Regions from separate parts of the Streptomyces sp. NPDC048603 genome, predicted to be linked through region 3. Evidence: predicted binding sites of a transcription regulator. Region 3 holds the regulator's gene; each other region holds the start of a gene.
What was found. Region 3 encodes HrcA, which represses chaperone genes, less so after heat shock. Its sites were predicted from a motif close to TTNGCACTCNGNNNNNCNGAGTGCNAA; they were not measured.

Region 1 (3,274 bases), on a different contig from region 3:
CCGAGGGCTGCTCGCCCGTCTCCACCGCCTTCAAGGCCGGTCACGACGTGGTCCGCCCGCAGAAGCCGAAGACCATCGCCAAGTCCCTGGCGATCGGCAACCCGGCGGACGGCCCGTACGTGCTCGACATCGCCCGCCGTACCGGCGGCTTCGTGGAGGACGTCAACGACGAGCAGGTCGTCGAGGCCATCAAGCTGCTCGCGCAGACCGAGGGCATCTTCGCCGAGACCGCGGGCGGCGTGACCGTCGGCGTCACGAAGAAGCTCATCGAGAACGGGCAGATCGACCCCTCGCTGACCACCGTCATCCTCAACACCGGTGACGGCCTCAAGACCCTGGACGCGGTCGCCGGGGACACCGGCCAGACCGCCGTCATCCGCCCCAGCCTGGACGCGTTCCGCGCCGCCGGCCTGGCCTGACCACCCCCTACGCACTACCGGAAAGGCAGTGTCGCCATGAGCGTCAACGTCCGCATCCCCACCATCCTGCGCACCTACACCGGAGGCCAGGCCGAGGTGCCCGCCGAGGGCACGACCCTCGCCGAGGTCATCGAGTCCCTGGAGCAGAACCACCCGGGCATCGCCGCGCGTGTCCTGGACGACCAGGGCAAGCTGCGCCGCTTCGTGAACGTCTACGTCAACGACGACGACGTGCGCTTCGAGGGCGGGCTGCAGGCGGTGACGCCGGACGGCGCCGGCGTTTCCATCATCCCGGCCGTCGCGGGCGGTTGCTGAACTTCCGGCGCCCGGGCACCGGCTTTCCGGTGGCCCTTCGGTAGCCGGCACGCACAACCCCTGAATTGCCCCTTCCGCAAAAGCGGAGGGGGCAATTCTGCTTGGTTGGGCGCGGTAGAGTTGGGGAAGCCCCCTCCGCTGTTCTTGCCCGCCGCATATGAACGGGCGTCCCCATGGTCGACATCGGGCCAATGTGCGTGTGCGATATGGGGCTTTGGCGCGTTCTGTCCGGTCCAAGTTGCCCGGGAGAATGGCAAATTTTCCGGCCATTTCAGCATTTCCGCATGTCCAGATTTCTCGTCGGAATGACCTGTTGCAGACAGCTCCGGTGCAGATACATTCAGCCGCGGTCGACGCGTTCCAACGCAAGTTCTGACCCGGGACCGCGAAGTGCGTTCCTGCGCAAGGGCCAGTAATAGGGGAGTTAGACATGGCTCAGGGCACCGTCAAGTGGTTCAACGCGGAGAAGGGCTACGGCTTCATCGCGGTCGACGGTGGTGCGGATGTGTTCGTCCACTACAGCGCCATCCAGATGGACGGGTACCGCACCCTTGAAGAGGGTCAGCGGGTCGAATTCGAGATCTCGCAGGGCCAGAAGGGCCCGCAGGCTGACATGGTCAAGCTCGCGCAGGTCTGATCCAACGGCGTTCGACCACCGAAGGCGTACCCCGAGGGGCCCGCATCCCGGACAGGGATGCGGGCCCTCGCGCGTCCCCCCGGCGTCCCTCCGGCGTCCTCCGGCATCCGCCGGCGCTCCCACCTGCGCCCTTTCGCCGCCCCGCCGTCGCGTGCCCGCCATGTTGTCCAGAGGTGGCCTGACTCGCTTGCACTCGTGGGGGTCGAGTGCTAATCATTGGCGTTAGCACTCTCCGGGTGAGAGTGATAAAGACGAGGATCGGGTCGGTGAGGCCCGCAGGTCCGGCGGGAAGGAACCGCCGGGCAGGCAGGCCGTCCGTCGCGGGCGCCACACGGTCCGAAGGCAATCCACCCCAGTCCGGGAGGACCACTTCACATGGCCAAGATCATCGCGTTCGACGAGGAGGCCCGGCGCGGTCTCGAGCGCGGCATGAACCAGCTCGCCGACGCCGTCAAGGTCACGCTTGGCCCGAAGGGCCGCAACGTCGTCCTCGAGAAGAAGTGGGGCGCTCCCACGATCACCAACGATGGTGTTTCCATCGCCAAGGAGATCGAGCTGGAGGACCCGTACGAGAAGATCGGCGCCGAGCTGGTCAAGGAAGTCGCCAAGAAGACGGACGACGTCGCCGGTGACGGTACGACCACCGCGACCGTTCTGGCCCAGGCCCTGGTCCGCGAGGGCCTGCGCAACGTGGCCGCCGGCGCCAACCCGATGGCCCTGAAGCGCGGCATCGAGAAGGCCGTCGAGGCCGTCTCCGGCGCGCTGCTGGAGCAGGCGAAGGATGTCGAGACCAAGGAGCAGATCGCTTCCACGGCCTCCATCTCCGCCGCCGACACCCAGATCGGCGAGCTCATCGCCGAGGCGATGGACAAGGTCGGCAAGGAAGGCGTCATCACCGTCGAGGAGAGCAACACCTTCGGTCTGGAGCTTGAGCTCACCGAGGGCATGCGCTTCGACAAGGGCTACATCTCGGCGTACTTCGCGACCGACATGGAGCGCATGGAGGCGGCGCTCGAGGACCCCTACATCCTCATCGTCAACTCCAAGGTCAGCAACGTGAAGGACCTCCTTCCGCTGCTGGAGAAGGTCATGCAGTCCGGCAAGCCGCTGCTGATCATCGCCGAGGACGTCGAGGGCGAGGCCCTGTCGACCCTGGTCGTCAACAAGATCCGTGGCACCTTCCGCTCCGTCGCGGTCAAGGCCCCGGGCTTCGGTGACCGCCGCAAGGCCATGCTCGGTGACATCGCCATCCTCACGGGCGGCACGGTCATCTCCGAGGAGGTCGGCCTCAAGCTCGAGAACGCGGGCCTGGACCTGCTGGGCCGCGCCCGCAAGGTCGTCATCACCAAGGACGAGACCACGATCGTCGACGGTGCCGGTGACAGCGACCAGGTTGCCGGTCGCGTCAACCAGATCCGTGCCGAGATCGAGAACTCCGACTCGGACTACGACCGCGAGAAGCTGCAGGAGCGCCTGGCGAAGCTCGCCGGTGGCGTCGCCGTCATCAAGGCCGGTGCCGCGACCGAGGTCGAGCTCAAGGAGCGCAAGCACCGCATCGAGGACGCCGTTCGCAACGCGAAGGCGGCCGTCGAGGAGGGCATCGTCGCCGGTGGTGGCGTGGCCCTGCTGCAGGCCTCCTCGGTCTTCGAGAAGCTGGAGCTCGACGGTGACGAGGCCACCGGTGCCGCCGCCGTCAAGCTGGCCCTGCAGGCCCCGCTGAAGCAGATCGCCGAGAACGCCGGCCTCGAGGGCGGCGTCGTGGTGGAGAAGGTCCGCAACCTCACCCCGGGCCACGGCCTGAACGCCGCCACCGGTGAGTACGTCGACCTGATCGCCGAGGGCATCATCGACCCGGCCAAGGTGACCCGTTCCGCGCTGCAGAACGCGGCCTCCATCGCGGCCC
Region 2 (3,274 bases), on a different contig from region 3:
GAACGGGTCGCGGGCGCCGAGGGCCATCCGCAGCCCCCGCTGGACCAGGAGGGCGTAGAGGACCAGGACCGCCATCACACCCGCCAGGCCGAGTTCCTCGCCGACCGTGGTCAGGATGAAGTCCGAGCGGCCTGCGAACTTGATCAGCTCGGGGTGGCCCTGGCCGAGCCCGGTGCCGGTGATCCCGCCGGTGCCGAAGCTGAAGAGGGCCTGTGCGGACTGGTCCGAGATCAGGCCCGGGGGCCGCTGCTCCGGCGGGAGGAAGATGGCCATCGGGTTGAGCCACGCCTGGACGCGGTTCTTCACGTGTGGCTCCGTGGAGCCGACGACGAACGCGCCCGCGGCCGCCATCAGCACGCCGAAGGCGATCCAGCTGGTGCGCTCGGTGGCGACGTAGAGCATCACCACGAAGACGCCGAAGAAGATCAGCGAGGTGCCCAGGTCGCGCTCGAAGACCAGCACCAGCATGGCCAGGATCCAGACGGTGACGATCGGGCCGAGCTGCCGCATGGGGGGCAGCCGCATGCCGAGGAAGCGGCGGCCGGTGAGTGCCAGGGTGTCCCGGTGCTGGACCAGGTAGCCGGCGAAGAAGATCGCGATCATGATCTTCACGAACTCGCCGGGCTGGACCGAGAACGGCCCGATGAAGATCCACCGCTTGGCGCCGTAGGTGTCCGCGCCGAAGAACGCCGGGGCGATCAGCAACACCAGGGCGACGGCCATGGTGATGTACATGAACCGCTGGAGGTACCGGTGGTCGCGCAGCAGGGCGACCACCGCCAGGCAGGCCGCCACCCCGATGACCGTCCACAGCAGCTGCCCCGGCGCGTTCGCCTCACCGCCGTACCGGTCGATGTACGCCTGGTCGAGCCGGTGCAGCAGCACCAGTCCGAACCCGGTGAGCAGCATGGCCAGCGGCAGGATCAGGGGGTCGGCGCAGGCGGCGAACCGCCGTACGCCCAGGTGTGCGACCAGCGACAGCAGGGTCATGCTGATCGCGAACCGGCCGAGGCCGGCGGGCAGCTCGCCGTTCACGGCCAGGCCGGTGTTGACGTATCCGAAGACGGCGATGCCGACGACCAGGGTGAGCAGCAGGGCTTCGGTGCGGCGGCGGGCGCCCGCCACCGTCCGGGGCCTCAGGCCGCGCACGGGAGGTCCGGCGCGATCTGCTCGGCAATGCGGCGGATTGTCTTCATATCGTCTAGGACGGTGATCCTGTCACCATGGTTGCCTCCCCGCCGGTGAGCGCGGCGCGGAATCGCCGCCCTGCGGCCGAAACCCGGTGTTCCGCAACGCCGGGCGGCTCGAATTGGCACTCCGCTTGACCGAGTGCTAATCGCCGGAATAGTCTCGGGCCTGGCACTCGCCACTGGTGAGTGCCAACACAGCGACGGGCAGGTCCGGCACCCGCGACGACGGATCCACCTGGTCGCCACCTCAGACAGTTAACCCCGTGAGATCTCCGAAGGGGGAGGTCGGATCGTGACGACCACCAGCTCCAAGGTTGCCATCAAGCCGCTTGAGGACCGCATCGTGGTCCAGCCGCTCGACGCCGAGCAGACCACCGCCTCTGGCCTGGTCATCCCGGACACCGCGAAGGAGAAGCCCCAGGAGGGCGTCGTCCTGGCCGTGGGTCCGGGCCGCTTCGAGGACGGCCAGCGTCTCCCGCTGGACGTCAACGTCGGCGACATCGTGCTGTACTCCAAGTACGGCGGCACCGAGGTGAAGTACAGCGGCGAGGAGTACCTCGTCCTCTCTGCTCGCGACGTGCTCGCGATCGTCGAGAAGTAATTCACCCGAAGCAGATTGCTTTGAGCTGCGCCCCTGGTCACCCCGCTGATTGCCGGGCGGCGAGGGGCGCGGTTCGTTAAACCCCAGATTTTTCGAGAGGGCTGAACCGCTCCATGGCGAAGATCCTGAAGTTCGACGAGGACGCCCGTCGCGCCCTCGAGCGCGGCGTCAACAAGCTTGCCGACACGGTCAAGGTGACGATCGGCCCCAAGGGCCGCAACGTCGTCATCGACAAGAAGTTCGGCGCCCCCACCATCACCAACGACGGTGTCACGATCGCCCGCGAGGTCGAGCTCGACGACCCGTACGAGAACCTGGGCGCCCAGCTCGTCAAGGAGGTGGCGACCAAGACCAACGACATCGCGGGTGACGGCACCACCACCGCGACCGTGCTGGCCCAGGCGCTGGTCCGCGAGGGTCTCCGCAACGTCGCCGCCGGCGCCTCCCCGGCCTCCCTGAAGAAGGGCATCGACGCCGCGGTCAAGGCGGTCTCCGAGGACCTCCTCGCCACCGCCCGCCCGATCGAGGACAAGACCGACATCGCCGCCGTGGCCGCGCTCTCCGCGCAGGACCAGCAGGTCGGCGAGCTCATCGCCGAGGCGATGGACAAGGTCGGCAAGGACGGTGTCATCACCGTCGAGGAGTCCAACACCTTCGGTCTCGAGCTCGAGTTCACCGAGGGCATGGCCTTCGACAAGGGCTACCTGTCCCCGTACTTCGTGACGGACCAGGAGCGCATGGAGGCCGTCCTCGAGGACCCCTACATCCTGATCAACCAGGGCAAGATCTCCTCCATCCAGGACCTCCTGCCGCTGCTGGAGAAGGTCATCCAGGCCGGTGGCTCCAAGCCGCTGCTGATCATCGCCGAGGACGTCGAGGGCGAGGCGCTCTCCACCCTCGTCGTCAACAAGATCCGCGGCACCTTCAACGCCGTCGCCGTCAAGGCGCCGGGCTTCGGTGACCGCCGCAAGGCGATGCTGCAGGACATGGCCACCCTCACCGGTGCCACCGTCATCGCCGAGGAGGTCGGCCTCAAGCTCGACCAGGCCGGTCTGGACGTGCTGGGCTCCGCCCGCCGCGTGACCATCTCCAAGGACGACACCACCATCGTCGACGGCGCCGGCAACTCCGAGGACGTCCTCGGCCGCGTCAACCAGATCAAGGCCGAGATCGAGGCCACGGACTCCGACTGGGACCGCGAGAAGCTCCAGGAGCGCCTCGCGAAGCTGGCCGGCGGCGTGTGCGTGATCAAGGTCGGCGCCGCCACCGAGGTGGAGCTGAAGGAGAAGAAGCACCGTCTGGAGGACGCCATCTCCGCGACCCGCGCCGCGGTCGAGGAGGGCATCGTCTCCGGTGGTGGCTCCGCTCTGGTCCACGCCTCCAAGATCCTCGCCGACAACCTGGGCAAGGAGGGCGACGAGGCCACCGGTGTCGCGGTCGTCCGCAAGGCCGCCGTCGAGCCGCTGCGCTGGATCGCCGAGAA
Region 3 (3,274 bases):
CCGGGTGAGCCCGCGCAGCCGCTTGATCTCCTGGTACATGCCGTCGGCGGTCTTGTAGCCGCCGGCCAGGAAGCCCAGCCCGCCGGCCTCGGACACGGCGGCGGCGAGCGGCGGGCAGGACGCTCCGCCCGCCATGGGGGCCTGCACGATCGGGTGGAAGAGACCGTTCAGTGCGGAGGACATGAGCTGCATCGTGCCATGTCCCCCGCACCTCACCGAATCGTTCCATTCGCCTGGCATAGTCCGGTTGCGCAACCGGCCAGGCGCCGCGCCGCGGCGGGGAACGCCGCGGCGGCGGCTCGCGGCTCAGCGGCCGTTGAAGGCGTCCTTGAGCCGGCTGAACAGGCCCTGCTGGCCCGGCGCGAACTGGCCCATCGGCCGCTCCTCGCCACGCAGCTTGGCCAGCTGCCGCAGCAGGTCCTCCTGCTGGGCGTCCAGCTTGGCCGGGGTCTGCACCTCGACGTGGACGATCAGGTCGCCGCGTCCGTTGCCGCGCAGGTGGGTGACGCCGCGGCCGTGCAGCGGGATCGACTGGCCGGACTGGGTGCCGGGCCGGATGTCGACCTCCTCCATGCCGTCGAGCGTCTCCAGCGGGCACTTGGTGCCGAGCGCGGCCGCGGTCATCGGGAGCGTCACCGTGCAGTGCAGGTCGTCCCCGCGCCGCTGGAACACCGGGTGCGGCAGCTCGTGGATCTCCACGTACAGGTCGCCGGCGGGTCCTCCGCCGGGGCCGACCTCGCCCTCGCCGGCGAGCTGGATCCGGGTCCCGTTCTCCACACCGGCCGGGATCTTGACCGTCAGGTCGCGGCGGGACCGGACCCGGCCGTCGCCCGCGCACTCCGGGCAGGGGGTCGGGACCACGGTGCCGAAGCCCTGGCACTGCGGGCACGGGCGGGAGGTCATGACCTGGCCGAGGAAGGACCGCGTCACCTGGGAGACCTCGCCGCGGCCGCGGCACATGTCACAGGTCTGCGCGGAGGTGCCGGGCGCGGCACCCTCACCGGAGCAGGTGGTGCAGACGATCGCCGTGTCGACGTGGATGGGCTTGGTCGTGCCGAAGGCGGCCTCGTCCAGCTCCAGGTCGAGGCGGATCATCGCGTCCTGGCCGCGCCGGGTGCGCGAGCGCGGGCCGCGCTGCGACGCCTGTCCGAAGAAGGCGTCCATGATGTCCGAGAAGTTGCCGAAGCCACCGGCTCCGAAACCGCCCGCGCCACCGCCGCCGGAGGCGGACAGCGGGTCGCCGCCGAGGTCGTAGACCTGCTTCTTCTGCGGGTCCGACAGCACCTCGTACGCGGCGTTGATCTCCTTGAAACGCTCCTGCGTCTTGGGATCGGGGTTCACGTCCGGGTGGAGCTCGCGCGCGAGCTTGCGGAACGCCTTCTTGATCTCGTCCTGCGATGCATCGCGGCGCACGCCGAGTACGGCGTAGTAGTCCGTGGCCACTTACGACTCCGCCAGGATCTGTCCGACGTAACGTGCCACTGCGCGTACCGCTCCCATCGTTCCGGGGTAGTCCATGCGGGTCGGGCCGACCACGCCGAGTTTGGCGACTGTTTCGCCGCCCGAACCGTAGCCGACCGAGACGACGGACGTGGAGTTGAGTCCTTCGTAGGCGTTCTCGTGGCCGATGCGTACGGTCATCCCCGACTCGTTGACCTCGCCGAGCAGCTTGAGGAGCACGACCTGCTCCTCGAGTGCTTCCAGCACCGGCCGGATGGTCAGGGGAAAATCGTGTCCGAAGCGGGTCAGATTGGCGGTACCGCCGATCATCAGCCGCTCCTCGGTCTCCTCGACCAGGGTTTCGAGGAGGATGGCGAGGACCGTCTGGACCGTCACGCGGTCCTCGGCCTCGAAGGATTCCGGCAGGTCCTGCACCAGCTGCGGCACGTCGGCGAAGCGGCGGCCGACGACCTTGCCGTTGAGCCGGGCCCGCAGGTCCGCCAGCGACTGCTCGCCGAACGGCGCCGGGCAGTCGACCATGCGCTGCTCGACCCGGCCGGTGTCGGTGATCAGGACGAGCATCAGGCGGGCCGGGGCGAGCAGGAGCAGCTCGACGTGCCGGACGGTGGAACGGGTCAGCGAGGGGTACTGGACGACGGCGACCTGCCGGGTCAGCTGCGCGAGCAGCCGTACCGTGCGGCCGACGACGTCGTCGAGGTCCACGGCCCCGTCGAGGAAGTTCTGGATGGCGCGGCGCTCGGGAGTCGACAGCGGCTTGACCCCGGCCAGCTTGTCGACGAACAGGCGGTAGCCCTTGTCGGTGGGGATGCGGCCGGCGCTGGTGTGGGGCTGCGCGATGTAGCCCTCCTCCTCCAGCACGGCCATGTCGTTGCGGACCGTGGCGGGCGACACGCCGAGCCTGTGCCGTTCGGTGAGCGCCTTGGAGCCGACCGGCTCCTCCGTCCCGACGTAGTCCTGGACGATGGCGCGCAGCACCTCGAGTCTGCGTTCGCTGAGCATTGCGTGCCACCTCCAGCTGTGAGCGTCCGTTTGCGTTCCGTGATTGGCACTCACGCGGTGCGAGTGCCAGAGATCCCCCCGGTCAGTGTACGGCGGGCAGGTACGCCCGAGGCAAGGGAGCTCGTCGCGGCGCTCGTCACGCTCGCCCGTCGGGCCCTCGTCCCCTCCGCCCGTCAAGGTAGCGTCGCGCCATGGACGTGCGTTGGGAAGAGGCGGGCTGGGAACGGCTGACCGGGCGCGCCGGGAGGCGGCGGCTCCCGGTGTGGGACTGCACGGTGGGGCTGGTGGTGGGCGACGACGCGGTGCTGCTGGTGGACCCGGGTTCGAGCGTGCGCGAGGGCGCGGAGCTGCGGGCGCAGGCGGAGCGGCTGACGGGTCGGCGGGTGACCCATATCGCATTCACCCACGGGCATTTCGATCATGTGCTGGGGGCGGCGGCGTTCGCGGGGGCCGAGGTCTTCGGCGCGGTCGGGCTGGACGGACTGCTGGGCACCGCAGCGGGCCGGGAGGAGCTGCGCGGGGACGCGGTGCGGAACGGGCTGCCGGAGGAGGACGCGGCCGGGTCGGCCGAGCTGCTGCAGGCACCGCGGCACCTGGTGTCGGGCGAGTGGACGCTGGAACTGGGCGGGGTGCAGGTGCTCCTCGCGAACGTGGGGCCGGGGCACTCGCGCCACGACCTGGCGGTGTTCGTGCCGGGCGGCGGCCGCGAGGTGGTCTTCTGCGGGGACCTGGTCGAGGAGTCCGGGGAGCCGCTGGCGGGCCCGGACGCGGTGCCGCGGCAGTGGCCGGCGGCTCTGGACCGGCTGCTCGCCCT

Region 1: the regulator HrcA is predicted to act here: its motif matches at 1,558-1,584, upstream of groL (chaperonin GroEL).
Region 2: the regulator HrcA is predicted to act here: its motif matches at 1,310-1,336, upstream of groES (co-chaperone GroES).

Annotation. Positions count from the first base shown of each region.
Region 1 covers NZ_JBICVY010000004.1:500,352-503,625, reverse strand. The annotation lists gene thrC (threonine synthase) at 1-419, shown strand, start outside; gene ACGFQ9_RS12165 (MoaD/ThiS family protein) at 456-734, shown strand; gene ACGFQ9_RS12160 (cold-shock protein) at 1,165-1,371, shown strand; gene groL (chaperonin GroEL) at 1,747-3,274, shown strand, end outside.
Region 2 covers NZ_JBICVY010000006.1:450,809-454,082, reverse strand. The annotation lists gene ACGFQ9_RS17550 (FtsW/RodA/SpoVE family cell cycle protein) at 1-1,149, opposite strand, end outside; gene groES (co-chaperone GroES) at 1,483-1,791, shown strand; gene groL (chaperonin GroEL) at 1,905-3,274, shown strand, end outside.
Region 3 covers NZ_JBICVY010000011.1:192,561-195,834, forward strand. The annotation lists gene ACGFQ9_RS27415 (nitronate monooxygenase) at 1-183, opposite strand, end outside; gene dnaJ (molecular chaperone DnaJ) at 307-1,443, opposite strand; gene hrcA (heat-inducible transcriptional repressor HrcA) at 1,444-2,460, opposite strand; gene ACGFQ9_RS27430 (MBL fold metallo-hydrolase) at 2,652-3,274, shown strand, end outside.